DNA from 4 places in the Streptomyces sp. P9(2023) genome. Region 3 is predicted to be linked to each of the others. Evidence: riboswitches for the same ligand, from Rfam matches in the RefSeq annotation. Region 3 holds a riboswitch; each other region holds the start of a gene.

What was found. Region 3 has a riboswitch for cobalamin ahead of Q5762_RS23835 (energy-coupling factor ABC transporter permease). Riboswitches for the same ligand answer to the same signal wherever they lie in the genome.
Region 1: linked by a shared signal. The riboswitch ahead of cobN (cobaltochelatase subunit CobN) and the one ahead of Q5762_RS23835 (energy-coupling factor ABC transporter permease) in region 3 are both predicted to bind cobalamin.
Region 2: linked by a shared signal. The riboswitch ahead of Q5762_RS35825 (CbtB-domain containing protein) and the one ahead of Q5762_RS23835 (energy-coupling factor ABC transporter permease) in region 3 are both predicted to bind cobalamin.
Region 4: linked by a shared signal. The riboswitch ahead of Q5762_RS30455 (ABC transporter substrate-binding protein) and the one ahead of Q5762_RS23835 (energy-coupling factor ABC transporter permease) in region 3 are both predicted to bind cobalamin.

What each region holds. Positions count from the first base shown of each region.
Region 1 covers NZ_JAUPWM010000018.1:39,126-46,125, reverse strand. The annotation lists gene cobN (cobaltochelatase subunit CobN) at 1-2,271, opposite strand, end outside; cobalamin riboswitch at 2,308-2,447, opposite strand; gene Q5762_RS22390 (cobalamin biosynthesis protein CobG) at 2,491-3,753, shown strand; gene Q5762_RS22385 (precorrin-8X methylmutase) at 3,768-4,403, shown strand; gene Q5762_RS22380 (precorrin-2 C(20)-methyltransferase) at 4,400-5,905, shown strand; gene Q5762_RS22375 (SRPBCC family protein) at 5,926-6,357, opposite strand; partial or broken gene Q5762_RS22370 (hypothetical protein) at 6,533-6,691, opposite strand; gene Q5762_RS22365 (hypothetical protein) at 6,910-7,000, opposite strand, start outside.
Region 2 covers NZ_JAUPWM010000060.1:5,296-12,295, forward strand. The annotation lists gene Q5762_RS35805 (SGNH/GDSL hydrolase family protein) at 1-580, shown strand, start outside; gene Q5762_RS35810 (histidine phosphatase family protein) at 608-1,192, opposite strand; gene Q5762_RS35815 (NlpC/P60 family protein) at 1,449-2,489, shown strand; gene Q5762_RS35820 (CbtA family protein) at 2,549-3,316, opposite strand; gene Q5762_RS35825 (CbtB-domain containing protein) at 3,336-3,548, opposite strand; cobalamin riboswitch at 3,586-3,768, opposite strand; gene Q5762_RS35830 (peptidoglycan bridge formation glycyltransferase FemA/FemB family protein) at 3,829-5,007, opposite strand; gene murJ (murein biosynthesis integral membrane protein MurJ) at 5,154-6,854, shown strand; gene Q5762_RS35840 (SigE family RNA polymerase sigma factor) at 6,851-7,000, shown strand, end outside.
Region 3 covers NZ_JAUPWM010000020.1:76,347-83,346, reverse strand. The annotation lists gene Q5762_RS23855 (NADPH-dependent 2,4-dienoyl-CoA reductase) at 1-215, opposite strand, end outside; gene Q5762_RS23850 (ATP-binding cassette domain-containing protein) at 378-1,229, opposite strand; partial or broken gene cbiQ (cobalt ECF transporter T component CbiQ) at 1,226-1,976, opposite strand; gene Q5762_RS23840 (energy-coupling factor ABC transporter substrate-binding protein) at 1,892-2,338, opposite strand; gene Q5762_RS23835 (energy-coupling factor ABC transporter permease) at 2,338-3,036, opposite strand; cobalamin riboswitch at 3,065-3,300, opposite strand; gene Q5762_RS23830 (PTS fructose transporter subunit IIA) at 3,415-3,819, opposite strand; gene dhaL (dihydroxyacetone kinase subunit DhaL) at 3,816-4,421, opposite strand; gene dhaK (dihydroxyacetone kinase subunit DhaK) at 4,438-5,430, opposite strand; gene Q5762_RS40025 (DUF4158 domain-containing protein) at 6,262-6,600, shown strand; gene Q5762_RS23815 (sigma-70 family RNA polymerase sigma factor) at 6,764-7,000, shown strand, end outside.
Region 4 covers NZ_JAUPWM010000036.1:51,244-58,243, forward strand. The annotation lists gene Q5762_RS30430 (TioE family transcriptional regulator) at 1-303, opposite strand, end outside; gene Q5762_RS30435 (erythromycin esterase family protein) at 373-1,590, shown strand; gene Q5762_RS30440 (aliphatic sulfonate ABC transporter substrate-binding protein) at 1,587-2,690, opposite strand; gene Q5762_RS30445 (putative leader peptide) at 2,791-2,892, opposite strand; gene Q5762_RS30450 (Rrf2 family transcriptional regulator) at 3,006-3,464, opposite strand; cobalamin riboswitch at 3,566-3,762, shown strand; gene Q5762_RS30455 (ABC transporter substrate-binding protein) at 3,775-4,860, shown strand; gene Q5762_RS30460 (iron chelate uptake ABC transporter family permease subunit) at 4,857-5,870, shown strand; gene Q5762_RS30465 (ABC transporter ATP-binding protein) at 5,867-6,649, shown strand; gene Q5762_RS30470 (NAD(P)/FAD-dependent oxidoreductase) at 6,898-7,000, shown strand, end outside.

The sequences.
Region 1 (7,000 bases), on a different contig from region 3:
GACGGCGGCGACATCGGGGCCGTACGCCTTCGCGACGGTCGCGACCGCGTCCACGGACCAGTCCGCCGCCTCCATCGCCTCGACCAGCTCGCGCGCCGTGGCCTCCGCCTCGTCGGCGGTGGTCCGGGTCGCGGCGGACTCGTCCAGGCCGAGGGCCTCGCGCAGACCCGGCAGGGCCTGCGTGCCGCCCCAGATCTGGCGGGCGCGCAGGATCGACAGGACGAGATTGACCCGCGCCTCGCCCACCGGCGCCCCGCCGAGCACGTGCAGACCGTCCCTGATCTGCGCGTCCTTGACCTCGCACAGCCAGCCGTCGACGTGCAGCAGGAAGTCGTCGAAGCCGTCGTCCGCCGGGCGGTCCGCCATGCCCAGGTCGTGGTCGAGCTTCGCCGCCTGGATCAGCGTCCAGATCTGCGCGCGGATCGCGGGCAGCTTGGACGGGTCCATGGAGGAGATCTGCGCGTACTCGTCGAGCAGCTGCTCCAGGCGCGCGATGTCGCCGTAGGAGTCGGCGCGGGCCATCGGCGGCACCAGGTGGTCGACCAGGGTCGCGTGCACGCGCCGCTTGGCCTGGGTGCCCTCGCCCGGGTCGTTGACCAGGAACGGGTAGATCAGGGGGATGTCGCCGAGCGCCGCGTCCGGGCCGCACGCGGCCGACAGGCCCGCGTTCTTGCCCGGCAGCCACTCCAGGTTGCCGTGCTTGCCGAGGTGGACCATCGCGTCCGCCCCGAAACCGCCGTCCTCGGCGCGCGCCGCGATCCAGCGGTAGGCAGCCAAGTAGTGGTGGGACGGCGGGAGATCGGGGTCGTGGTAGATCGCGATCGGGTTCTCGCCGAAGCCGCGCGGCGGCTGGATGAGGATCAGCAGGTTCCCGCGCCGCAGGGCGGCGAGGACGATGTCACCCTCGGGGTTACGGGACCGGTCGAGGAACATCTCGCCGGGCGGCGGCCCCCAGTGCCGCTCGACGCCCTCGCGCAGCTCCTCCGGGAGGGTCGCGTACCAGCGCTTGTAGTCGGCGGCCGGGATGCGGACCGGGTTGCGGGCGAGCTGCTCCTCGGTCAGCCAGTCCTGGTCGTGGCCGCCGGCCTCGATCAGGGCGTAGATCAGCTCGTCGCCGTCACCGGAGACCAGGCCGGGGATCTCCTCCACGGGACCGAAGTCGTACCCCTCCTCGCGCAGCCGCCTGAGCAGGGCCACGGCGGAGGCGGGGGTGTCCAGGCCGACCGCGTTGCCGATCCGGGAGTGCTTGGTCGGGTACGCGGAGAGGACGAGCGCGAGCTTCTTCTCGGCGTTCGGGATGTGCCGCAGCCGGGCGTGGCGCACGGCGATCCCGGCGACACGGGCGGCTCGCTCGGTGTCGGCGACGTACGCCGGGAGGCCGTCCTCGTCGATCTCCTTGAAGGAGAACGGGACGGTGATCAGCCGGCCGTCGAACTCGGGCACGGCGACCTGGCTGGCGGCGTCCAGCGGGGAGAGCCCTTCGTCGTTCTCCTCCCAGGCCGCGCGCGATCCGGTGAGGCAGAGCGCCTGCAGGATCGGTACGTCGAGGGCGGCGAGCGCCCCCGCGTCCCAGGCCTCCTCGTCGCCGCCGGCCTGCGCCTCTGCCGGCTTGGTGCCACCGGCGGCGAGCACGGTGGTGACGATCGAGTCCGCGCGCCGGAGCGTTTCGAGCAGCTCGGGCTCGGGGGCGCGCAGGGAGGCGACGTACAGCGGCAGGGCCTGGGCACCCGCGTCCTCGATCGCCTCGCAGAGGGAGTCGACGAAGGCGGTGTTCCCGCTCATGTGGTGGGCGCGGTAGTAGAGCACGGCGACGGTCGGGCCGGTCTCCGTACGCGGGGCGCGCTCCAGGGGACCCCAGGTGGGCGCGGCGGCCGGGGCCTCGAAGCCGTGGCCGGTGAGCAGCACGGTGTCGGAGAGGAACCGGGCGAGCTGCTCCAGGTTGGCCGGGCCGCCGTGCGCGAGGTACGCGTGGGCCTCGGTGGCGACGCCGACGGGGACGGTGGACGCCTCCATGAGCTGGGCGTCCGGGGCCTGTTCGCCGCTGAGCACGACGAGCGGCTTTCCGGCGGTGCGCAGCGCGTCGAGCCCGTCCTCCCAGGCCCGCAGCCCGCCGAGGAGCCGTACGAGAACGAGGTCGGCGCCGTCGAGGAGCCCGCCGAGGTCGTCCAGGGCGAGCCGGGACGGGTTGGCGAACCGGTACTCGACCGGACCGCCGGCCGCACGGGCGCTGAGCAGGTCGGTGTCGGAGTGCGACAGCAACAGAATTCGCATGCGTGCGCAGGCCTTCCTCGGGGTTGTCCGCGCCCCGGGTGGTCGTGTGGACGGCAGGAGTTCCTGACTCACCCGACCCCTCACGGGGCCTGGCTCACAGTGGCGGGACCGCGCCGGATTCTCACCGGGCTTCCTCCCCGGGGTCCTGGGACCCCATGCCGGATTGCATAGTAGATCGTGCGCCTTCCGGGCCGGGTGGGGACCGCTGACGGCGTGGGTATGCTCGCGGCCATGCCGCCCACCCCACCCACAACGCCCAACCCGGGCGAACCGCCCGTACGGGACCGTGGTGACGCCTGCCCCGGGGCGCTTCGGCTGCATGCCGCCGATGACGGACGGCTGGCCCGACTGCGGCTGCCCGCAGGGTTGTTGACGGTACGTCAGGTCATGGTTCTGGCGGCGGCCGCCGAGGATCTCGGCGACGGGTCGGTCAGTGTCACCTCGCGGGGGAACGTGGAGCTGCGCGGGCTCGGTGAGGGGTGCGGGGCGGAGCTCGCGGAGGTGCTCGCGGACGCCGGACTGCTGCCCTCCGCGACCCACGAGCGGGTCCGGAACATCGTGGCCTCGCCGACGGCCGGGCTCGACGGACTCGGCCGTGCTGACGTGCAGTTGTGGGCCCGCGAGCTGGACTCGCTGCTGTGCGGGCGGGCGTGGACGGCGGCGCTTTCCGGGCGGTTCCTCTTCGTCCTCGACGACGGGCGCGGGGACGTGGCAGGGCTCGGCGGAGATGTGACGTTGATCGCAGGAGGGCCCGGGCCGCGTTCGGTACGGCTCCGGGTGGGCGGCCAGGACTTCCTGGTCGCCGACGCCGACGCCCCCGGCGCCGCGCTCGCCGCCGCCGGGGCCTTCCTGGACACCGCCCGTACCGCCGGGAACGGCGCCTGGCGGGTGCGGGAACTGCCCGAGGACCGCGTGCCGGACCTGGCCGGCGCCCTCGGCGGAGCCGGGATCGCGGCGGAGCCCGTACCGGCGCGGGAGATGTCCCAGGGCGCCCCGCCCCTGCCCGGGCCGCTCGGTGGGACCGCCCTGCACGTCCTCGCGCCGCTCGGGCGGTTCACGGCGGCCCAGCTTCGGGCCCTCGCGGAGAGCGGCGGCGACGTACGGCTCACCCCCTGGCGGGGTGCCGTCGTCACCGGCTTCCCCGACCGGGCCGCCGCCGCGCACCGCCTGCGCGCCCTCGACACGTACGGCCTGATCACCGACCCCCGCTCCCCCTGGGTCGGCGTCGGCGCCTGCACCGGGCGCCCCGGCTGCGCGAAGTCCCTCGCCGACGTCCGCGCCGATGCCGACCCGGGCCGCGGCGGCCTCCCCGTCCACTTCTCCGGGTGCGAGCGCCGGTGCGGCCACCCGCAGGCCCCCGCGTGGGTCGACGTCGTCGCCACCGGCGAGGGCACCTACCTCGTGGACGGCCGCCCCACCCCCCGTACAGACCTTCCCGACGCCGTCGCGGCGGCCCGCACCCCCTCAGCAACCACGAGATGAGCGAGAGCAACAGGATGTTCGACTACGAGAAGGACGGCGCGGCGATCTACCGCGAGTCCTTTGCCACGATCCGCGCCGAGGCCGATCTCGCGGGGCTGCCCGCGGACCTCGCCACGGTCGCGGTCCGCATGATCCACGCCTGCGGCATGACCGACCTCGTCCGCGACCTCGCCTACTCCCCGGACGTCGTCTCCCGCGCCCGCGCCGCCCTGCGCGCCGGCGCGCCGATCCTGTGCGACGCGCAGATGGTCGCCAGCGGTGTCACACGTAAGCGGCTGCCCGCCGACAACGACGTGGTCTGCACGCTCTCCGACCCGTCCGTGCCGGCGCTCGCCGCCGAGCTCGGCACCACCCGCAGCGCCGCCGCCCTCGAACTCTGGCGCGACCGCCTCGAAGGCTCCGTCGTCGCCATCGGCAACGCGCCGACCGCGCTCTTCCACCTCCTGGAGATGATCGCCAAGGGCGCGCCCCGCCCGGCGGCCGTCCTCGGCATCCCGGTCGGCTTCGTCGGCGCCGCCGAGTCCAAGGACGCCCTGGCGGCCCAGGAACTCGGCCTCGACTACCTCGTCGTACGCGGCCGGCGCGGCGGCAGCGCGATGACCGCCGCCGCCGTCAACGCCCTCGCCCACGAAGCGGAGATCCAGGCATGAGCGGGACCACGACCGGAAAGCTGTACGGGGTCGGCCTCGGGCCCGGCGACCCGGAGCTGATGACGCTCGCCGCGGTGAAGGCGATCGAGGCCGCCGACGTCGTCGCGTACCACTCCGCCCGGCACGGCCGTTCCATCGCGCGCGCCATAGCCGCCGCGCACCTGCGCGAGGACCACATCGAGGAGCGGCTGATGTACCCGCTCACGGTGGAGACCACGGACCACCCGGGCGGCTACCGGGGCGCGCTCGACGACTTCTACGAGGAGGCCGCCGCCCGCCTCGCCGCGCACCTGGACGCCGGCCGCACGGTGGCCGTGCTCGCCGAGGGCGACCCGCTCTTCTACGGCTCGTACCAGCACATGCACAAGCGGCTCGCGCACCGCTACGACACCACCGTCATCCCCGGCGTCACCTCGGTCAGCGCCGCCGCCGCCCGGCTCGGGGAGCCGCTGTGCGAGGCGGAGGAGGTCCTGACGATCGTCCCCGGCACCCTGCCCGAGGACGAGCTGACGGCCCGTCTCGCGGGCACGGACTCGGCGGTGGTGATGAAGCTGGGCCGGACGTTCCCGACCGTGCGGCGCGCGCTCGAACGGGCGGGCCGGCTCGAGGACGCGCGGTATGTGGAGCGGGCGTTCATGGCGGGGGAGCGGACCGGGACCCTGGCGGACGTCGACCCGGAGACGGTCCCGTACTTCTCCGTCGCCGTGCTGCCCTCCCGTATCGACTCCGTGGCGCCGGAGTCCCGCGAGCGGGGCGAGGTCGTCGTCGTCGGCACCGGCCCGGCGGGCGCGCCCTGGCTGACGCCCGAGTCGCGCGGCGCGCTGGTCAACGCCGACGACCTGGTCGGCTACACCACGTACCTCGACCGGGTCCCGGCGCTCCGCCCCGACCAGCGGCGGCACGGCTCGGACAACAAGGTCGAGTCCGAGCGCGCCGAGTTCGCGCTCGACCTGGCACGGCGCGGGCGGCGGGTCGCGGTCGTCTCGGGCGGCGACCCGGGCGTCTTCGCGATGGCGACGGCGGTCCTGGAGGTGGCGTCGGAGGAGCGGTACGCGGACGTTCCCGTACGGGTCCTCCCGGGGGTGACGGCCGCGAACGCGGCGGCGGCCGCGGCGGGCGCCCCGCTCGGCCACGACTACGCCACGATCTCCCTCTCCGACCGCCTCAAGCCCTGGGAGGTCATCGCGGAACGGCTGCGCGCGGCGGCGGAGGCGGACCTGGTCCTGGCCCTCTACAACCCGGGCTCCACGTCCCGTACGCACCAGGTGGCGGCGGCCCGCGAGCTGCTGCTCGACGTCCGCTCGCCCGAGACGCCGGTGGTCGTGGCGCGGGACGTCGGCGGCCCGGAGCAGTCGGTGCGCGTGGTGACCCTGAAGACCCTGGAGCCGAGCGAGGTCGACATGCGCACGCTGCTGCTGATCGGGTCCTCCCAGACCCGGGCGGTCGAGCGCGGCGACGGCCGCACGATCACGTGGACGCCGCGGCGGTACCCGGAGGCGTAGCCCCTAGGTCACCGCCCAGGTCACCGTTTCTCTTCCACCAGCTGCTTGAAGTGCTCCAGGTCGGTCCGTACGAGCCGCTCCATCGCCTGCACCTGGGCGAAGCCCTTCGGCCCGCCGAAGGTGTCCTTGACGGTGCCCGGGTCGTACTCGACCCGCGCCTGGACCCGGGTGTGCTCCTGGTCGATGGGCAGCAGAGAGAAGGATCCCGACATATCAGGACCGCTCGTGGTCTTCCACCGCATCAGGTGTTCCTGGTCGCGGTCGGTGATCTCGGCCTGGATCTCCTTCGTCCGGCCGCCCATGTCCGTGCTCAGGCGCGCCCGGGTCTCGCCCTCCGGGCGGGCCTCGCGGACTCCTTCGAGGAACCGCGGATACGCCTCCACGCGGTGGAGGCCGTCCCATGCTGTCTGGATCGGCGCGTCGACATCGATCTGTTCTACGAGCCTGCTCATCACGCACCTCGCTGTCCGTGTGCTCGCGCTCGACTCGTGCTTCAGCCCGCCGGGGGCCTCACGCAGCCTGGGCTGGATGGGGCCCTCACCCACCATCGTAGGTTCCGCGCCACCACTTCTCCTGCTGCCGAAGGACGGCGAAGGGTCGTCCTCCCGCGGCCGACGCGCCACCGGGTCAGCGACGGAGGGCGGTCTTCCCGTCTCCGCAGAACGTGACCTCGGTCCGGCCGACGGCGTTCTCGCCGCGCGTCTCGAAGCTGAACGTGTCGCCGTCGTAGTGGGTCAGCGGGTACGTCCGGGGCCCGGGACCGATCCGGGGGCCGAGGCCGCCGTCGACTTCGGCGACCGTCGCCCGGCCGTAGTAGTCGCTGCGGTACGTGCCGGTGTAGGCGTCGGCGTCCTACGCGGGTGCCGCGTCGGCCGGCCGGCGCGAGTAGTCCGTCTCCGACCGGTCCGCGTCCACCTGCTGCTGGTAGAGGCCGTCGACCAACGGGATCCAGTCGCGGCTGGATCCCGTTCTGGGCGATGTCGAAGAAGTCGAGGGCGACGGGGTCAGCCACGCCCGCCGGGGCGCCGTTGGTGAGGACGACGATGCCGAGCCTTGAGCCGGAAGCCGGGGAGGTTCGGGGCGATGGGCTTCCCC
Region 2 (7,000 bases), on a different contig from region 3:
GATCGTCGAGGAGCAGGTGCCGCAGGTGGCCGAACTGACGCCGGACCTGGTGAGCTTCTGCGCCGGCGGCAACGACATTTTACGGCTGGGCAGTTCCGTGGACCGCATCGCAGAGCGGTTCGAGGAGGCGGTCGTCGAGCTCGGCGGCAGCGCGAGGACGGTGCTCGTGTTCACCGGTTTCGACCCCCGGAACACGCCCGTACTGCGCCGGCTACGCGGAAAGATCGCCACCTACACCGCGCACATCCACGCCATCGCGGACCGGCAAGGCTGCCTGATCGTCGACCTCTGGTCGATGAAGGCCCTCCAGCATCCCCTCGCGTGGAGCGATGACCGACTGCACCTGTCGTCCGAAGGGCACCGGCAGGTAGCCCTACGAGCCGCCGACGTTCTGGGGCTACGCCCGATGCGAAGCGCGCCCGCGCCCCACACACTCCAGGCGCGCGTACGACAGTCTCAGAGGCTGGAAGACCTTCGTTGGGCCAAGGAGCACTTCCTGCCCTGGCTCGGCCAGCACCTGCTCGGCAGGGCCTCCGACGAGGTCCTGGAGCCGAAGCGGCCGGAACTGCTGCCTCTGTAGCCTCCCGCGTCCTGGTGTCGCTCGAGGTCAGCTCTCTTCCCAGTCCGGCACGGCAGACAGCGCCCCCAACCGCAAGTTCCAGCGGCCGTTCCGCCCGGTGAGATGCACTGCCGCCAGGGGCGGCACATCGATCCGCCAGAACAGCGCCCGCGGCGTACCCAACGCACTGACGACCGCCGCGCGCACCACCGACTGGTCCGCGACGGCCAGTACCCGCCCGGCATCAGTAGGCAATCCGTCGAGCCAGACGGCGACCCGGTCGCAGACCTGTGACACGGACTCGCCACCATGCGGTGCCGCTTCGGGGTCGGACATCCAGGCGGCGAGCCCGTCGCCCTCCCGCTCGGCCACCTCGCCGAGGGTCCGTCCTGCCCACCTGCCCATGTTCATGTCGCGAAGGGCCAGCTCGACGGTCACCACGTCCCATCGCAAGGCACGCACGGTGTTCTCGCACCGATCCGACGGTGCCGAGTAGTGCAGTGAGGCTCGCGGCAGAAGGGCCGCCACCTCCCCGGCCTGCCGTAGCGCCCGTTCGTCCAGCGGCGCCTCTCCGAATCGCACATCGCGCTCCGCTGCGGCAGGGGCGCACAACAGCGTGAGTCGGACGGTCACGAGCGTTCCCTTCGTTGTGCACTGAAACCGGATGATCGTAAGACGCCCACGACGTAAGGATTTCCGCGCCCACGTGCACACGTTGTGGCGTCCCTCACATCTCTCTGCAAGGACCTTCGTTGAGCCTAAGTCTCTAAGCAGCTTAGTATTCGTGAGTCTTCGCGCAGCCGCTCGCGCATCCGGGGCGGCGACGGAGACGCCGCCGTGACCGCTGTACGCCCAGCCCGTCGGCGGTCGAGGAAGAAGGAGCTCCGCCGTGGCCTCCCACCGCCGCCCGAAGCAGTCCAATCCGCGCTACACCGGCGTCATCACCGCCACCGCCGCGGCGGCCGTGGCCCTGTCCACCCAACCCGCTTCGGCCGATCCCCTGCCCGACCCGAACAAAAAGGGCGTCCAGGCGCAGGTTGACCGCCTCTACGAGCAGGCGACCCAGGCGACCGAGAAGTACAACGGGGCCAAGGAGAAGGCCGACGCTCTCAAGAAGCAGGTGGACGCCCTCCAGGACACGGCGGCCCGCAAGCAGGGCGAGCTGAACGAACTCCGCGACAAGATCGGCACGGTGGCCGCCGGCCAGTACCGTTCGGGCGGCCTGGACCCGGCCCTCCAGCTCTTCCTCTCCGAGGATCCCGACACGTACCTTGAGAAGGCGACCGCGCTGGACCGGGCCGGCGACCGGCAGGCAGCCGTACTGCAGCAGTTCCTCTCCGAGCAGCGGGTCCTCCAGCAGCAGCGCGGCGAAGCGTCCGAGAAGCTGCGCGACCTCGGCTCCGTGCAGAAGGAACTGGGGAAGCGGAAGACCGAGATCCAGGGCAAGCTGCGCGAGGCCCAGCGCCTGCTCAACACCCTCTCGGCGAAGGAGCGGGCCCGGATCGCGGAAGAGGAGGACCGGGCCAACCGGGCGAGCTCACGCGTCGAGCTGGGCAATGAGGCGAGTGCCTCCGAGCGTGCCGCCGCGGCGTTTGCCGCCGCCAAGAGCCGGGTCGGCATGCCGTACGTCTGGGGCGCGAGCGGCCCGACCTCGTTCGACTGCTCCGGCCTCACCTCGTGGGCGTTCCGCCAGGCCGGTGTGACGATACCCCGCACCTCCCAGGCGCAGGCCGGCGTCGGGACGCGTTTCAACTCCCTCAGCGCCCTGAAGCCCGGCGACCTGATCATCATGCGCAGCGACCTCAGCCACGTCGGCTTCTACGCGGGGAACGGCCAGATCCTCCACTCACCCAAGCCCGGCGCTCAGGTGCGGTACGAGTCGATCGCCCGCAGTGGCATGCCCTTCATGTGGGGTGTGCGCATCGGCTGACGTACACAGCAGAGGGGGCGCCGGTCCGAGACCGGCGCCCCCTCACGTGTGGACGGGCATCACGAGGGCACGACCGCCGCCCCCGACTCCACGGCCCCGATACGCTCGCCGGACTCGCGCGGCTGCAGCAGCCGCTCCGCCAGGACGCCGAAGACGAGGCCGAATCCGGCCCACAGCGTGGCCTGGATCGCGAGTGCCGAGATCCTGAACTGCCAGACGACAGCGGCCGGGAAGTCCTTGGGCATCTCATTGACCGCGGGCAGGAAGGCATACGCGAGCCCGACGGCGAGGACGAAGAACGCCCCTGCCGCAACCGACGCGTTCCCGTTGCCCAGACGGGGCGCGAGCCGCTTGCCGAGGATCACGGCGGAGACGGCGAGCAGCACGCTGAGGACCACCATGAGGAGGTACAGGGTGGCGCGCTGGCTGATCGTGGCCGGGTCGCTGACCGCAGGCGGGTTGGCCGGGTACTTGAGGAACGGCACGACGTAGAAGGCGAGCAGCCCGCCGAGGGACAGCAGCGCCGCGGTGGCGCGGGGCCCGAAAGCGCCGATCCGGCCCAGGGCGAAGCAGTACGCCAGCGCGGCGATGCCGCCGAGGCCGACGCCGTAGACGAGGACGCCGGTCGCGAGACCGGTGGTGGACTGGGCCGCGCGGCTGACCAGCTCAGCCCCGCCCTCCTCCTGGCTGTGCGCCGCCTCGTAGGCGATGCCGGCCTCGGTCGGCGGCTCGCCGAGGAAGTAGGCGACGACCAGGGCGAGGAGACCGGCCACGAGGCCGGCCACCATGCCGCGCGCGAGAAGCTTTCCGACAGTTGCGGAGTTCATGATGTTCGCGTCCCCCGTCTCAGTGGCAGGGGAAGCCGAGGAGGTGGCGGCCGTCATGCACCCATTCATGGACGCCCTCACCGGCGAAGATGGCGGTGGCACCCTGCTCGGCGCCGACGAAGAAGAGCGCGAGCAGCATCAGGGCCCCGAAGAAGACGGCCCAGGGCAGGATCGCCTTGACGGGCAGTGCGGCGGGGGCGGCGACGCTCGGCTGAGCGGTGGCCTGGGCCATGGCAGGACCTCCAGTGGGAACACGCGTCCCGGTCGGATGGAGCTCGCTCGACGGGGGCGAGTCTGACTTGCCGGACCGCACCGCTCAGGAGATGAGCGGGTGCCGCCGAGCACACAGTGGCGCGACCGTGCCGGATTCCCACCGGCTTCCGCTGCCCATCGATTGACTTGTCCTGGTCAAGGTAGCGGAAGGCACCTGAACCCACAACCAAGCTTCTAAATGACTTAGAAGTATCGATTAAGGTTCACCCATGACCGATCCACACGCCCCCGGGGTGGCCTCAGCGGCGCGACAGGTACGCCTGCATGGCCCGGTGCAGGGTCTTGTTCACCGCCCCCTGCAGGGGCAGCTCCCACTCACCGAGGGTCTCCACCACTTCCCCTCCGGTGCCGAGCTTCCAGCGCATCAGCCCGAAGGACCGCTCCGCAGGATCGAGGGTGTCCGGTACGCCCCGCATGTCATACACGGCCGCGCCAAGGGAGTGCGCGTCGCGGATCAGTCGCCACTGCAGGGCGTTGCTCGGCCTGACCTCGCGGCGGTGGTCGGCGGAGGCCCCCGTCTGGTACCAGGCACGCCGGCCCGCCACAATCATGGTGTGGGCGGCGAGCACCTCGCCGTCGTGGCGTGCGAGATAGAGCCGCACACGCCCGTTCTCCTCCGCGTTGAGCTCCCGATGCTGCCGTTGGAAATAGGGGAGAGAACGTCCGAGGCGGAAGCCGTCACGCCGCTCGGTGACCTGCAGCAGGTCGTAGAAGGCGGGCAGGTCCTCGGCGGTGCCGAGGTAGGTCTCCACCCCGGCCGTCTTCGCCTTCTTGATGTTGCGCCGCCACTCCTGGTTGAAGCCGGCCCACAGGTCGTCCGTGCTCCGACCGGCAAGGGGCAGCTCGAACAGGTGGCGCGGCTGGGCGTCGCCCGCACCGCCCTCCTCGCCGCAGCGCCGCCAGCCGGCCGCCCGCAGCCGGTCCGCGACGGCAGCCCCGACCGGCTCGACGACGTCCGGCAGCACGTCGCCGACCCGGCGCCCCGGGCCCACGGCCGCCTTGAGCATCTCGGCGCTCCACCGGCGGTACGCCAGGGGCGGCCCCATGCGTACGGCGAAGGCCCCGGCTGCCCGCAGGTGGTCGAGAAGCAGCTGCAGGACGTCCATCAGCGCCGGGTCAGCCCAGTCCAGCACCGGCCCTTCCGGGATGTAGGCGAAGTACCGCCGCGTGCCCGGCAGCTGCCGGTACAGCACCTGGGCGGCGGCACGCTGGCGTCCCGTCCCGTCGAACCAGCCGATCCACTCGGCCCGCCACCCCTCCTTGACAGCGCTCCAGGAGGGAAGCTGGAGGAAGCTGACCTGCTCGCCCCGCACACGTCCCGAGAGGGAGTCGAGGAAGGCCAGGTGCTGCTCAGGGGTCGTGGGCACGGTCTCCAGGGCACCGGCACGGTGGGTCATCTGCACCTCGGCGACAGCCATGTCGAAGGTCTCCTCGTTCTGGTCCTTGCGCCCCCTTCGGGAGGGCGGCGGGATACCCCCGCCTGTCTCATGCACGCCCGGCGGCACTGGAATGTGGCAGACGACTTCGCCGAGATCCGCGGAACCGGCTTGCCGGCAGGTGCGGCGTGACGGGGACAAGGCCGGCGGGAGCCGATGTCGATGCCCGGAAGGCGGACGTGGGCAGTGGGCGGGGCAAGGCGTCGATGATGCTCGGCTCGCTCGTCTCCCGGATCACGGGTTTCGTACGGAGCGCGGTGGTCGTCGCGGCCCTGGGGACGGCCCTGCTCGCGGACGCCTACAACGTCGCCAACACGGTGCCGAACATCGTCTACATCCTGCTCATGGGCGGGGCGCTCAACTCGGTCTTCGTACCCGAGCTGGTGCGGGCCGCGAAAGAGCACGAGGACGGCGGGGTCGCGTACACCGACCGGCTCATCACCCTCTGTCTGGTCGCGATCACCGTGATCACCGCTGTGGCCGTGCTCGCGGCGCCCTGGATCGTCACCGCGTACACGGACTACAGCGGCGCCCAGCGCGATCTCACGGTGACCCTGGCCCGCTACTGCCTGCCGCAGATCCTCTTCTACGGCGCCTTCACCGTGCTCGGTCAGGTGCTCAACGCCCGGGGCCGGCTCGGCGCGATGATGTGGACGCCGGTCCTCAACAACGTCGTCGTGATCACCGTCTTCGGGATCTACCTCGTGGTGGCCGCGACGGCGACCGGAGCGGGCGAGGTCACGGACGGGCAGCTGCTGCTCCTCGGCCTCGGCAGTACGGCGGGGATCGCGGTACAGGCCCTGGCCCTGCTGCCCGCCCTGCGGTCGGCGGGATTCCGGTGGCGCCTGCGGTTCGACTGGCGGCGCGCGGGCCTGGGCCGGCCGGTGCGGGCCGCAGTGTGGACGCTGCTGCTCGTGCTCGTGAACCAGGTCGCGTACTGGGTGGTGACCCTGCTCACGACGACGGCCGGCGTGAGGGCGGACGCCGAGGGCATCGCGGCGGGTGTCGGGTACACGGCGTACAGCAGCGCGTACCAGCTGTGGGTCGTCCCGCAGGGCATCATCACGGTCTCCCTGGTCACGGCCCTGCTGCCCGTGATGAGTCGCGCGGCCGTCAACGGCGACCCCGGCCGGATCGGCGCGGAGCTCGCCCGCTGCCTCAAGACCACGGCGGTGGCGATCATCCCCGCCGCCGCCGTCTTCCTGCTCCTCGCCCCTCGCCTCACCGGCGTCGCCTACCAGTACGGACAGGTCACCGAGGCCGACGCGCAGGCGATCGGATGGGTCCTCGCCGCGTTCGCGCCGGGCCTCGCGGCGTTCTCCGCGCAGTACGTACTCGCCCGGGGCTTCTACGCCCTGGGGGACACCCGTACGCCCTTCTTCCTCACCCTCGTGATCGCCGGTCTCAATGCAGGTCTGTCGCTGGCCGCGTACGGACTGCTGCCAGCACGCTGGGCCGTGGTCGGGATCGCCGGCGCGTACGCCATCGCGTGCACGATCGGCCTCGCGTGCACGGCAACGGTGCTACGACGCCGCCTGGGGCAGGGCTTCGAGGGCGCGCTAGGCACGCACGTGCGGCTCGCGGGCGCGTGCGTGCCGGGTGCCGGAGCGGCGCTCGCCGTCGACCGGCTGAGCGTCAGGGTGCTCGGCGACGGCCCGCTCGTCGACGGAGCCGCGTTGCTGGCGGGCGCGGGGTTCATCGGCCTGTCCGTGCTGCTGCTCGCCCGCCCGCTCGGCGTGCCGGAGGTGGACGCCCTGCTGGCACCGCTGCGGCGGCGTCTGGGAGCCCGCGGCCGACGCGGTGCGGAACGGCCAGGAGGCGGCCTGTGACCACTTCGGTGCACGACTCCGTCGAGCGAGACTTCGAGAGGTTCTACGCGGAAAGCGTGCGGCGCATGGTCGTCGTCGTGTACGCGGTCACCGGCGACATCGCCGAGGCGGAGGACGCCGTGCAGGAGGCGTACGCGCGAGCCTGG
Region 3 (7,000 bases):
CAGGGGCGGCCGGCCTCGTTGGGCGCGATGCCGCCGGTCACGATGAGCCCGACCCCGCCGCGGGCGCGCTCGGCGTAGAAGGCCGCCATGCGCGCGAACCCGTTCTCGGTCTCTTCGAGCCCGACGTGCATGGAACCCATGAGAACCCGGTTGGGCAGGGTGGTGAAGCCGAGGTCGAGCGGGCTCAACAGGTGGGGGTACGGGGTCGAGGTCATCGGGGGCGCCTCCTCGCGCGGAATCGTCACCCCTTGTTCTAAGCGACCCCGACCCGGTTGTGCAACTAGTTGCAGAAGGCTGGCCGAGTGATCTGTACTACTACTCGGTAACCGCTGGGCGCCCATGGCGCGCACGAAGGCGACCCATGGGCGTCGCCGGGCTCAGGGCGTGCGCTGTCGTGGCACCTCCCATGCGGCCAGGTCTTCCGCCGTGCGCGGCCCGCGGGCGTCCGGGGCGATCAGGCCGTGCGCGCGCATCAGGCGCGTGACCGCCATGCCCCAGGGGCGGCGCAGGCGGGCCGCGTCCAGCAGGGCGTCGTCGGCGAGCAGGGCCTCGACCGGGCCCGTCCGCAGACCGTGGGGCGAGAGGACGGCGGCCTCGTCCGCCCAGCGCAGCGCCAGGTCGACGTCATGAGTCGCCATCACGAGCGTCGTGCCCGAATCCCGCCGCCGCCCCAGCACCTCAAGCAGACGCTCCTGGCCGTGCGGATCGAGCCCGGCCGTCGGCTCGTCCATGATCAGGACCCGGGGGCGCATCGCCACGGCGCCCGCGATCGCGGCTCGCTTCCGCTGACCGTACGAGAGCAGGTGCGTCGGCCGGTCCTCCAGTGCGACGATGTCCAGCGCTTCGAGCGCCTCGCGCACTCGGAGCCGTACCTCCTCCTCCGGAAGCCCCAGATCCATCGGCCCGAACGACACGTCCTGCCCGACCGACGCAGCGAAGAGCTGGTCGTCCGGATCCTGGACGACCAACTGCACGGTCGTCCGCAGGCGCGTCAGCCCCTTCCGGTCGTACGACACCTCCTCGCCGTCCAGCCGGAGCGCGCCGCTGACGCAGCGCAGGCCCCCGCTCAGCAGCCGCAGCAGCGTCGTCTTGCCGCCGCCGTTGCGGCCGAGCAGGGCCAGCGCCCGGCCCTCCGGCACGGCGAAGTCGACGCCGTCGAGGACCACCGGGCCGTCCTCGTAGCCGAAGGTGGCCTTCACCAGTTCCACGACAGGGGATGCGGGACTCACGGCAGTGACCTTTCCAGTACGAGAGTGAGGGCGACGAGGCCGGCCGGCAGGCCGGCCGTCGAGGCGAGGAACCGGCCCGAGACCGCGGCCTCGGGCACCAGGACCCGCAGCGTCCCGTCGTATCCCCGTTCCGGCCAGGCCGGCCTGCAGACGCTGCGCCCGGTCGAAGGCGCGGACGAACGCCGTCGCGCCGAGCCCGGCGAGTGAACGCCAGGTCGCCGCCCGCGTGGTCAGCCCCAGCCGGGCCGCCTGTGCCTGTCGGATTTTGGATATCGCATCCAAAAGGAGAAAGCTGATCCGATACATCACCAACGCCACATCCACGACCGGCGCCGGCACCCCCGCCCGCACCAACCGCGGCAGTACATCGGATACGGGCGTGGTGAAGGCGAAGAGCAGCACGCCCAGGGACGCGGACGACGTCCGCAGCAGCAGTTCGCCCGCGTGTACCGGACCGTCCTGCGCGAACACCACCAGTCCCCGGGGCCCGCCCACTTCGGACAGGAGCGGGACGGCGCCCGTGACACAGAAGCTCAGCGGGATGCGGAACGCCCGCCACAGCTGGCGCCCCGGCACCCCGGCCGGACCCAGCAGGACGGCCAGGGTGGCCGCCGCGACCAGCACGGCCCCCGGCCACGCCGGCAGACCGACCGCGCAGAGCGTCAGACCGAATCCGAGCACGGCCTTCTCGGAAGGATGGCGGCGGCACCAGCGACTGCTGTGCGCCGCCGCGTCGATCGGCAGCACCGGCGGCTACTCGTCGCCGGACGCCGGACGCCGGACGCCGGCCGCAGCGCCTTCGCGTCGGCCCGGGCCTCGCCCTGCTTGCGGCCCTTGTGCAGACCGAAGTAGTACGCCAGCACCCCGGTGCCGAGCGCCGCCTGAAGAGAGAAGAGCGCCGACTCGATCTCGCCGGACGGCGGCTCGTAGAGCGGGCTGAACCACGGCTCGTAACCCGGATCGATCTCCGTGATCGCCGTCTCCGCCTCGGCGTCGGCTCCGGTGAACGGCTCCTCCTTGTGGTCGCCGAGCCCCAGGACCAGCGGGAGCACCGCCAGCGCCGCGACGACGAGCAGAAGCAGGCTGTTGATCTTCGCGTTCCGGCTCATCAGGCGCTCGCCTCCGCGGTGTCGGCCTTCTTACGGGACGGGAGCAGGACCCCGAGCCGGGTCAGGTCCCCCTTGCTGGACTGCGACAGCAGCCGCATCACGAGCACGGTCAGCAGACCCTCACTGACGGCGAGCGGGAGCTGCGTCACGGCGAAGATCCCGCCGAACTTGGCCAGCGCCCCGAGCACACCGCTGCCCGGGTCGGGGAAGGCGAGCGCCAGCTGGACGCTGGTCACGCAGTACGTCGATAGGTCGGCGACGAACGCGCCGAAGAACACGCTCACCATCAGCGGCACGTCGAAGCGGCGCAGCAGCCAGTACGTACCGAAACCGGCCCACGGCCCGACGATCGCCATCGAGAACACGTTGGCGCCCAGCGTGGTGAGCCCGCCGTGCGCGAGCAGCAGAGCCTGGAACAGCAGGGTGATCGTGCCCAGGACCGCCATCACCCACGGCCGGAACAGGATCGCGCCCAGGCCGGTACCGGTCGGGTGGGAGCAACTTCCCGTCACCGACGGGATCTTGAGCGCGGAGAGTGCGAACGTGAACGCGCCGGACGCGCCGAGCAGCAGGGTGGACTCGGGGTTGGCCTTGACCTCACGGGTCAGCGCGCGGACACCGTGGACGACGAATGGAGTGGACGCGACGCCCCAGGCGACCGCGTGCACAGGGGGCAGATACCCCTCGGCTATGTGCATGGTCGGGAGACCCTCTCCAGCACCTCGTGGATGGACAACGCACCCTGGCCGGTCTCCTGGCTGACGGGTCATGCCGCCGCGGCTCCGCCTTCCCACACCACCGCGGTCTCCCACGGCGGTCCAGTGGCTTCCCCGGAGGGATGGAGCCGGACTTCCCGATCACAGTGGCGAGGGCCGCACCGGTACCGCACCGGTACCGCACCGGTTTCCCGTACACCAAGGCGCTGTGGCATTAGTGGGTTGACCAGGTACATCACAACACGGGTGCGCCCCCGGACGGTGTGTGACCAATCTCCCGCGCGCCCCCGGCCCGCGCCGCAGGGGTTCCGGGCGCCCCCGGCCCGGGGCCGGGGGCTGCTCCCGGAACGGCTCCCGGACTCACTCCTTCCGGTACGCGTACGCCTCCGTCGCCGCGGCCGCCACCGCGTCCAGGTCGCCGCCCGCACTCGCCGTGACGAGTGCGGCGACGGCGCCCTCGACGAACGGGGCGTCCACGAGCCGCGCCCCCTCCGGCAGCTCGTCGCCCTCGGCGAGCAGCGCCTTGACCGTCAGGACGGCGCTGCCCAGATCGACGAGGAGGGCCACCCCGGCACCCCCGTCGACCGCCTTCGCCGCCTCGACGATCCGCTCCGAGCTGGTGCCGAGCCCCCCGTCGGGGGTGCCCCCGGCGGCGGCGACCGGCGCGGTCGCCCCGCCGCCCGCGAGCCCCCGGGCGAGAGCGGCGACGGAGTCGGCGACGGCCGCGCTGTGCGAGACGAGCACGATGCCCACCTGACCGGTCATCCGGCGGCCACCTCCGCGAGCGCGGCGATCAGGAGCGCCGACGAGGTCGCCCCGGGGTCCTGGTGTCCGACGGACCGTTCGCCCAGGTAGCTCGCCCTGCCCTTACGGGCCCGGAGGGGTACGGTCGCGAGGGCGCCGGCCTCGGCCGCGTCCCGGGCGGCGGCGAAGGAGTCGCCGAGGGCCTCGGCCGCCGGTACGAGCGCGTCCAGCATCGTCTTGTCCCCGACCTGGGCCCCGCCCAGCTGCCCGACGGCGGCGACCCCGGCGGCCAGCGCCGTCGCCAGGTCCTGCCGGGTCACCGACGCGGCCTCGCCGAGCGCCTTGCCGGTGTGGCGCAGCAGCGTCCCGTACAGCGGCCCCGAAGCGCCCCCGACGGTGGAGATCAACTGTCGCCCCGCGGTGGTGAGTACGGCCCCCGGTGTCGCGGGCGGCTCCTTGTCCAGGACCTCGGTCACGGCGGCGAACCCCCGCTTCAGGTTGGCGCCGTGGTCGGCGTCGCCGATCGCCGAGTCGAGCTCGGTGAGGTGGTCTGCCTCCCGGTCGACGGCGGCCCTGGCAGCGGCCAGCCAGCGACGGAAGAACGCGGCGTCGAACTCGTTCACTTCGTTCATCCTTTCCTCACCGGCCCCAGCGCAGAGCAGCCGTCTGCACGGGCGCGTCCCAGAGCCGCAGCAGCTCCCCGTCGGCCTCGCAGAGCGTCACCGAGCATCCGGCCATGTCGAGCGAGGTGACGTAGTTGCCCACCAGCGTGCGGGCGACCGGCACCCCGCGCTCGGCCAGCACGCGCTGCACCTCGGCGTTGAACCCGTACAGTTCGAGCAACGGCGTGGCGCCCATCCCGTTCACCAGGGCGAGGACCGGCCCGGACGGCCGCAGGTCCTCCAGTACGGCGTCGACGGCGAAGTCCGCGATCTCACGCGAGGTCATCATCGCGCGCCGTTCACGCCCCGGCTCGCCATGGATCCCGATACCCAACTCCAGCTCACCCTCGGGCAGTTCGAAGGTGGGGCTGCCCTTCGCGGGCGTCGTGCAGGCGCTCAGCGCGACACCGAAACTCCGCGACCGCTCGTTCACCCGCCGCGCGATCGCCTCCACCCGCTCAAGCGGCGCGCCCTCCTCGGCAGCGGCCCCTGCGATCTTCTCGACGAAGAGCGTGGCGCCGGTTCCGCGCCGCCCGGCGGTGTACAGACTGTCCGTCACCGCCACGTCGTCGTCCACCAGGACCTTGGCGATCTGGATGCCCTCGTCCTCGGCGAGCTCGGCGGCCATCTCGAAGTTGAGGACGTCACCGGTGTAGTTCTTGACGACGAACAGCACGCCCGCCCCGCTGTCGACGGCGGCGGCCGCCCGCACCATCTGATCGGGCACGGGCGAGGTGAACACCTCGCCGGGGCACGCGGCCGACAGCATCCCGGGCCCCACGAACCCGCCGTGCAGCGGCTCGTGCCCGGACCCGCCGCCGGACACCAGCCCCACCTTCCCGGCGACGGGCGCGTCCCGCCGCAGCACGACCCGGTTCTCGACATCGACCGTAAGTTCAGGATGGGCGGCGGCCATGCCCCGGAGCGCATCGGCGACCACGGTCTCCGGGACGTTGATCAGCATCCTCATGGGTACCTCCTGGTGGGGTGAGCAGGCGAGCCGCTGAGCAGGGTTTCTTCTGGCCAGAGCAGGTGAAGCGAATTGTTGATCTCGGCGGTTCGTGACGACTGGGGGCGGTTCTGGGCGGTACTGATGTCGACTCAATGTTGACTCAATGCCGACTCTTCCTGATGATGCATCAGGTTTGGGTCGAGGGAACGAGCATGGCGAATGCGCATCATGGCGCAATTGTCGACGCGCGGTCGTTGGCGCGCACCGGTGCGTCATCGGCCGGATCTGGGGCGATTCTGATTCCAGGGTGCACGGGGAGTCGACGGCTTAGGAAGTGGGTCCCGTCCTATGGGTAGGACCCTCCCGATCGTCGGGCCTCCAGCGCACCCAGCGGCTGGGGCTTTGGAGTCGAGGCTTCTCCGGCCACGCCGGATCATGGGCGGCCGGTGTCAGTGGGGCCTCCTGGACTGCCGCGACCCGATGACCAAGCGCAGCCGAGGGGATCGTGGAGGGTGCAGAGTGTCCTCCCGTGGATCGCAAAGCATCTGCACCGCGTGAGTTAGAGGCAATGCAACGTCAGGCCTGGGCATGCCTCAGTGACGCCGCGATGCCTGCCCACCAGCGGCTGGCGTCGGGATCCCAGGTCCCCGATCGACCTGTTCCCGATGACGCACCACGTGGAGTGCGTGGCGATCCTGGAGCCGGTGAAGAAAGCTGCCTGAGCTGGGGTTTTGCGGGTGCGCTTCATGGGAGGTGTGGGCGTTACGGGCGGCATCTCGACGCTGAGATGACGCTCGTTCTGATGGGGCGTCAGGTGAATTCCGAGGGGGCGGATCGCGGTGCGCACCGATGAACAAGTGCACCCCTTGCTGTGATGTGGCGCGCCGTCTTGGTGCTGGTGCTGGTGCTGACTGCGGCGGATGTGGCGTCGGCGCCACGGGCGCGGTGGCACGGTTGGCCGAGCGGCTCGGGGTCGATCCGGGTGTGATCGGTGCGTACGGGCGTCGGGCGAAGACGCGTACGGAGCATCCATGGTCGGCAACGCGGTGCTTGGGTTGGCGGGTGGCGTCGGCGCTGGAGGAGTTCTTGCTGACGCGGGCGATGGAGCACGACGCGCCGACGCCGTCGTTCCGGCCGGCGTTCGAGTACCTGGTCTCGGCGATGCTGCCCTGCCGGTGGCCGTGCTGACGCGCGCCACGGGCTCCTCGGACGTGGGCTGGGGCGGTGGTAACACCATGCTGATCACCGGTCGCTGCCGCTGTGCTTCCGTCTGGATGCATGCCGAACGGTTACCTCGGTACCTTCGTGCCCGTCATGATCATGACGGAATTCGCGCGAGGAAGGTAACGACATGACCGGATCAGGTCCGCACGAAGCACTGGCGGGAGCCTTCGAACAGCAGCGAGAGCGACTGGTGGCGGTCGCCTACCGGATGCTCGGGTCGCGGGGGGACGCCGAGGACGCGGTGCAGGAGGCGTGGATCCGGCTGGCGCGACAGGACGCGGCTGCGATAGACAACCTGGCCGGCTGGCTGACCACCGTGGTCGGCCGGGTCTGCATCGATGTGCTGCGCTCGCGCAAGACCCGG
Region 4 (7,000 bases), on a different contig from region 3:
GTCGTCGAGGAGCTGGGCGTGGCTCTCGTCGATGAGCCGGAACGCCTCCTCGGCCGCGCCGCCGTTCACCGCCCGCATGATCGACGTCGCCGTCCGGTGGCCGTGGCCGGGCGCCAGGGCGAGAAAGGCGCGCAGGGCCGCCGCGTGGAGCGGCGTGTAGGCGCGGTAGCCGGAGGGCGTGCGGTCGGCGGCCGGGAGGATGCCGGCCTCCTCGTAGTTCCTGATCGCCTGCGTGGACAGACCGTGCCCGCGCGCCAGATCGACCGGCCTGAGTCGCCCGTCGGTTTGAAGGTTTCGTCCCATGCTCGTCCCATGCACCTGCGGATATCGCGCGAAAGTTTCAATCGCAGGTTCAACGATACCGTTGAAGGCATGGCTACCGACATCCAGGACACCGCCCATCCCGTCGACGCGGCCGCCGTCATGAGGCTGCTTCCGTCCCGGCCGAGGCTGCTCGCCCTGGGCGAGCCGACCCACGGCGAGGACGACCTGCTGCACCTGCGCAACGAGCTCTTCCGGCAGCTCGTCGAGCAGGAGGGCTACCGGACGATCGCGCTCGAGAGCGACTGCTTGCGGGGTCTGATCGTGGACGACCACGTCACCTCGGGCACGGGGACCCTCGACGAGGTCATGGAGCACGGATTCAGCCACGGCTGGGGCGCCTCCGCGGCCAACCGCGAGCTCGTGCGCTGGATGCGCGCCCACAACGTCCGCGCCGACGCCGACGGCCGGCCCGCGTCCGAGCGGCTCCGCTTCGCCGGCTTCGACGGCCCGCTGGAGATCACCGCCGCCGCGAGCCCCCGCCAGGCCCTCACCGCCCTCCACGGCTACCTCGCGGCCCAGGTGGACGCGGACCTGCTCCCCTGTACGGCGGAGACACTCGACCGCCTGCTCGGCGCCGACGACCGGTGGACCGAACCCGCCGCGATGATGGACCCGGCCCGGTCCGCGGGACAGTCGGCCGAGGCCGGTCAACTACGGCTGATCGCCGACGACTTGGGGGCGCTGCTCGACGAGCGGACGCCCCATCTCCGCACGGCGACCTCGCGGGAGGACTGGGACCGGGCGCGGCTGTCCGCGCGTACCGCGACCGGCCTGCTCCGCTACCACCACTGGATGGCCGACACCTCACCGGCCCGCATGCCCCGGCTGCTGGGCGTACGGGACCAGATGATGGCCGACAACCTCCTCGCCGTCGCCGCACGAGGCCCGGTGCTGGTGTACGCCCACAACTCCCATCTCCAGCGGGAGAAGAGCACGATGCGGATGTGGGAGGGGCCGGTGGAGTGGTGGAGCGCCGGTGCGTTGGTGAGCACCCGGCTCGGCGAGGAGTACGCCTTCGTGGCCACCGCCCTCGGCACGATCCGGCACCAGGGAGTGGACGCGCCGCCGGTGGACACCCTCGAAGGGCTCCTGTACGCGCTCCCGGGCGACCGCTGCGTCATCGACGCCCGGCGCCTCGCCACCGCCCTGGGCGATACGCGGCCGGCGCCCCGCGTCTCCCCCTGGTTCGGCTACGCCCCGCTCGACCCGGCCCACCTGGCGGACAGCGACGGCGTCGTCTTCGTCAAGGACGTCCGGAAGAGCTAGCCATCGACACCGAGGCCGGCGTCGCCGATCGCCGGCTTGCCCGCGGCCTTGAGGATCTTGTTGAGCGGCCCGAGGTCGTAGATGCCCTTCAGGTCGGGCTGCTTGAGGAGGCCTGCCTTGACGGCGTGGTCGGCCTGGGCCTGGAGGGTCGCGGCGAGCGGGTCGGCGGTGAACTGGATGGAGGGCCAGGCGCTGTCGATGACCTTGGGGCCCAGGGGCTTTCCGGTGAGTTCCTTCAGCTTGGCGTTGGCGGATGCCTTGGCCTTGTCGGGGTTGGCGTTGATCCACTCGTTGGTCTTCACCGAGCCGCGCAGTACGGCCTCGACGACGTCGGGGTGCTCGCCGAGGAACTTCTGCGACACGATGATGTTCGTGATCACGAACTTCTTGTCGGGCCACAGCGACGACTCGTCGAGAAGGACCTTCCCGCCCTCGCTCACCAGCTTGGAGGCGGTCGGTTCCGGTACCCAGGCGCCGTCGATGGAGCCGGACTTGTAGGCGTCGGGGGTGACCTTGTTGTCCGTGCGGAGGACGGAGACGTCGCCCTTGCCGCTCTGGGCGTCGACCTTCCAGCCCTGTTCGGAGATCCAGTTGAGGAAGGCGACGTCCTGGGTGTTGCCGAGCTGCGGGGTGGCGATCCGCTTGCCCTTGACGTCGTCCAGGGTCCGGATCTTCTCGGGGTTGACGACCAGCTTCACGCCGCCGGAGGCCGAACCGCCGATGATCCGGAGGTTCTTGCCCTTGGACTTGGTGTAGCCGTTGATCGCGGGGGAGGGGCCGATGAAGCCGATGTCGATGGAGTCCGCGTTCAGCGCCTCGATCTCGGAGGGGCCGGCGTTGAAGGTGGAGACCTTCAGCTGCGTCCCGCCCAACTCCTTCTGGATGATGCCCTCTTGGTCGCCGACGAGGGCGGTGGCGTGGGTCAGGTTCGGGAAGTAGCCGACGCGGACCGACTCCGTCGAGAGCTTCGCGCCCTCGGCGGCCACCTTCTTCTCGTCGGTCGCGGCATCGGAGCCGTAGCCGCACGAAGCGAGCAGCAGGGGGAGCGCCGCTACGGCGGCGACGGTACGCAGGGTGGTGAACGGTCTGGCGGCAGACACAGAGGTGTCCTCTCGGGTGCTGGGCGAGCAGGAAGGTGCGTACGTACGGACAGCGGGGCGGGCAAGCCGGGAAGGCGGCTGCGCGGGGCGGCGCTGAGCGTCAGGCGGCGCGACAGATGGCGCTGGAGTGACGGCCGAGGTCGATGTGGCGACGGGAGGTCAGCAGGGTCGACAGGCGGTCCACGCGGTCGAACGTTCGCATGGGCACTGCCGCCACCCTCCCGGGATCCCTAGTTCTCCTACCTGGCTGATAGGGATCGTGGCAGAACGAGACGGCCATCCCAAGAGGGTGTTCACATGCCGGACGGAACCGTCTCAGGGATTGGTCCAGGCCTCCGGGGCGCTGGCCAGCTCCGTCACCTCGGCAGGCAGTTGTGCCGTCGCCACGTCGGCGAGCGAGACGCCTTCGAGGATCTCGCGCACGTTGGACCGCAGCGCGACCCACAGCGGCAGGAGCGACTCGGCGGGACCTGTGTACGTGAGGTCCGGGGGCCGGACGCCGCGCACCGAGACGAGCGGTCCCTCCACGACGCGTATGACGTCCGCGATGCTGATGGCCTCGGCGGGCCGCGCCAGTCGGTAGCCGCCGTTGCCGCCCCGCCGGCTCACCACGAGACCGCCCCGGCGCATGTCGTTCAGGATGCCTTCGAGGAACTTGTGGGGGATGTCCTGCGCCTCGGAGATGGCCTCCGCCTTCAGTGGCTCGTCGTCCCGCGACGCGGCGAGCTGCAGCGCGGCACGTACCGCGTAGTCCGCCCTGGCTGAGATCCGCATGCCCGCAGTATCCCGCACGGCCTGCACCACGCGCCCGCACGGCCTGGGCCAACGCGCCCGTACGGCCCCGACCGCGCCCCGGTGGGCCCGATCGGACGCTGTGGTAGCTTGCCGTAGCCAGTCGAACTCACGTGCGTGACGTACGGAGTCAGGGAATCCGGTGCGAATCCGGAGCTGACGCGCAGCGGTGAGGGTGACGGGCGGGGCACGAAGCCACTGGACCGGGGAGCCGGTCCGGGAAGGCGCTCCGTCCGGGTGATCCCGAGTCCGAAGACCTGCTGGCGGTATCCGTACGACACGGGCCCCGCGCATGGGCCCTCGACGCCGAGGAAGAGCCGTGGCCTTCGCCTGCCCAGCCGCCCGCACCTTCACCCTGCTCCTCTCCGGAGCCCTGCTGCTGACCGGCTGCGGAGGTGGCGGCGGAGGCGCCGGCAGCGCCGGCGCGGGCAAGGGCGACTCCTCGGCCGCCACCGGCCCACGGTCGGTCGAGAACTGCGGCCGTACGGTCGAGATCGCGGGCGGCGGCCCCCGCCGGGCGGTCTCGCTCAACCAGGGCACGACCGAGATCATGCTCTCCCTGGGCCTCGCCGACCGGATGGTCGGCACCGCGACCTGGACCGACCCGGTGATGAAGGGCCTGGAGAAGGCCGCCGCCGACGTCCCGCGGCTCGCCGAGAACTACCCCTCCTTCGAGAAGGTCCTCGACACCGAACCCGACTTCGTGGCGGCCTCGTTCGCCTCCACTCTCGCCAAGGGTGGCGTGGCCACCCGCGAGCAGTTCGAGAAGCTCGGCGTCCCCACATACCTCTCCCCGTCCGACTGCCAGGGCAAGGACAACAGCGGCGGGGGCGACGGCAAGCGCACCGAGCCGCTGACCATGGAGGCCGTCTACGGCGAAGTCCGCGACCTGGCCCGGGTGTTCGGCGTCGAGGAGCGCGGTGAGGCGCTCGTCGCCGAGCTCAAGGGCCGCGTCGCGAAGGCCACCGAGGGGCTCGACGCGCAAGGCGTCAGCGTCCTCTACTGGTTCTCCGACTCCGAGTCCCCCTACATGGCGGGCTGTTGTGGCGCACCCGGGGTCATCACCCGGGAGACCGGGGTGAAGAACGTCTTCGACTCCACCACCGACGAATGGCCACAGATCGGCTGGGAGGCGGTCGCCGACCGTGACCCCGACATCCTGGTGATCGGTGACCTCACGCGTAAGGCGCAGTCCGGGGAGAGTGCGGCGAAGAAGATCGAGTTCCTGGAGTCCCACCCCGTGACGAAGACGATGGACGCCGTACGGAACAAGCGGTACGTCCTCCTCAGCGGCCAGGCCATGAACCCGACGATCCGTACCGTCGAGGGCATCGAGCAGCTCGCCGCCGGCCTGCGCCGCCACCACCCCACCCGATGACCCGTACCCTCGCGCACCTCGCGCTCGGGTGCGTCGCCCTGGTCCTCTCCCTCGCCGTCGCGGTCACCATCGGCCCCGCCGACATCGGCGTCGGCGACGTCCTGTCCGTCGTCGCCTCCCACCTCGGCGGGGAACCCTCGGGCCTCAGCCCGATCAGGGACGGCATCATCTGGAACCTGCGGCTCCCGCGCACTCTTCTCGCCGCCGTCTGCGGCGCCGGACTCGCGCTCTGCGGCGCCGTGATGCAGTCCCTCCTGCGTAACCCGCTCGCCGACCCCTTCGTCCTCGGTGTCTCCTCCGGGGCGTCGACCGGGGCCGTCGTGGTCGTCGTCCTCGGCGTCGGCGGGGGAGCCCTCTCCGTCTCGGCGGGCGCGTTCGCCGGCGCGCTCTGCTCCTTCGCCGCGATGCTCCTGCTGAGCCATGTCCTCGGCGGTACGACCGACCGGGTCGTCCTGTCCGGTGTCGCTGCCATGCAGCTGTTCTCCGCGCTGACCTCGTTCGTCGTCGTCACCTCCGCCGACGCCGAGACGACCCGCGGCGTCCTCTTCTGGCTCCTCGGCTCGCTCGGCGGCGCCGGCTGGACCGACGTATGGCTGTGCCTCGCCGTCCTGGTCCCGACGCTCGCCGTCTGCCTCGGGTACGCCCGTACGCTGGACGCCTTCGCCTTCGGCCAGGACGCGGCGGCCACCCTCGGTGTACGGGTCGCCCGGACCCGGCTCGTGCTGCTCTGCGCCACCGCCCTGCTCACCGCGGCCCTCGTCAGCTCGGCCGGCGCGATCGGTTTCGTCGGCCTCGTCCTGCCGCACGCCGCACGCGCCCTCGTCGGGCCGGGGCACGGCCGGCTGCTGCCCGTCACCGCGCTCGGCGGAGCCGTCTTCCTCGTCTGGGTCGACACCCTCGCCCGTACCGTCCTCGAACCGCAGGAAGTGCCGGTCGGGGTCGTCACCTCGCTCGTCGGCGTACCCGCCTTCGTCCTCGTCCTGTACCGGAGCCGGAGCGCCCGCCGATGACACTCAGCGCCGACCGCGTCACACGGACCGCCGCAGGACGGCTGATCCTCGACGGCGTCACCCTCACCGCCGAACCCGGCACCACGACCGGTCTCCTCGGCCCCAACGGCTCCGGGAAGTCGACCCTCCTGAGGCTGCTCTGCGGCGTCCTCGCCCCCGCTTCCGGCGTGGTCCGCCTCGACGGCGACCCGCTCCACGACCTGCGGCGGCGGGACGTCGCCCGGCGGGTCGCGGTCGTCGAGCAGCAGGCCGACACGCTCGTCGAGCTCGGTGTGGCCGACGTCGTACGTCTCGGCCGTATCCCGCACCGCCGCGCCTGGAGTCCGGCCTCCGCCGCGGACGAGGAGGCGGTACGGAACGCCCTGCACCGCACCGGCCTCACCGACCGCGCGGACCAGCCCTGGCACACCCTGTCCGGCGGCGAACGCCAACGGGCCCAGATCGCCCGCGCCCTCGCCCAGGAGCCGCGCGAACTCCTCCTGGACGAGCCCACCAACCACCTCGACATCCAGCATCAGTTGGAACTGCTCGACCTGGTGACGAGCCTGCGGATCACCACCGTCGTGGCGCTCCACGACCTGAACCTGGCCGCGATGTACTGCGACACGATCGTCATGCTCGCCGAGGGGCGGGTGGTCGCCGCCGGCGCCCCGCGCGAGGTCCTCACGGCACCCCTGATCGCCGAGGTCTACGGCGTCCGCGTGGAGATCAGCCACCCCACCGCCGACGCCCGCCCGCACCTCCGCGTCCTGGGCACGGTCGCCACCCGGCGCGCCTAGCGCCCGCCGGAGGATCCTGCGAATCGAGCCCGGACGGGCTCTCTCGCCCCTCGCGCCACCCTGACCAGCCCACTTCCAGGTGGCCGGGTGTGCCTGAGGGGCAGGTGTCCGGGAGGCCTGATCGCACACCATGCGGCTCATGGGCCGATTAGATTGGTCATGCGCCTGACAGCGGGGGCGTACGGCACGGCACGGCACCTTCACCACTCCCACGAACGGCACCGACATCCCGAGGGGGCGCTCAGCGCATGGCCACGCCTGAGAGTGCGGTACAGGACTACGACGTCGTCATCAGCGGAGCCGGCCTCGCCGGCAGCGCCGCGGCGATCCTGCTCGCTCGACGCGGTGCCC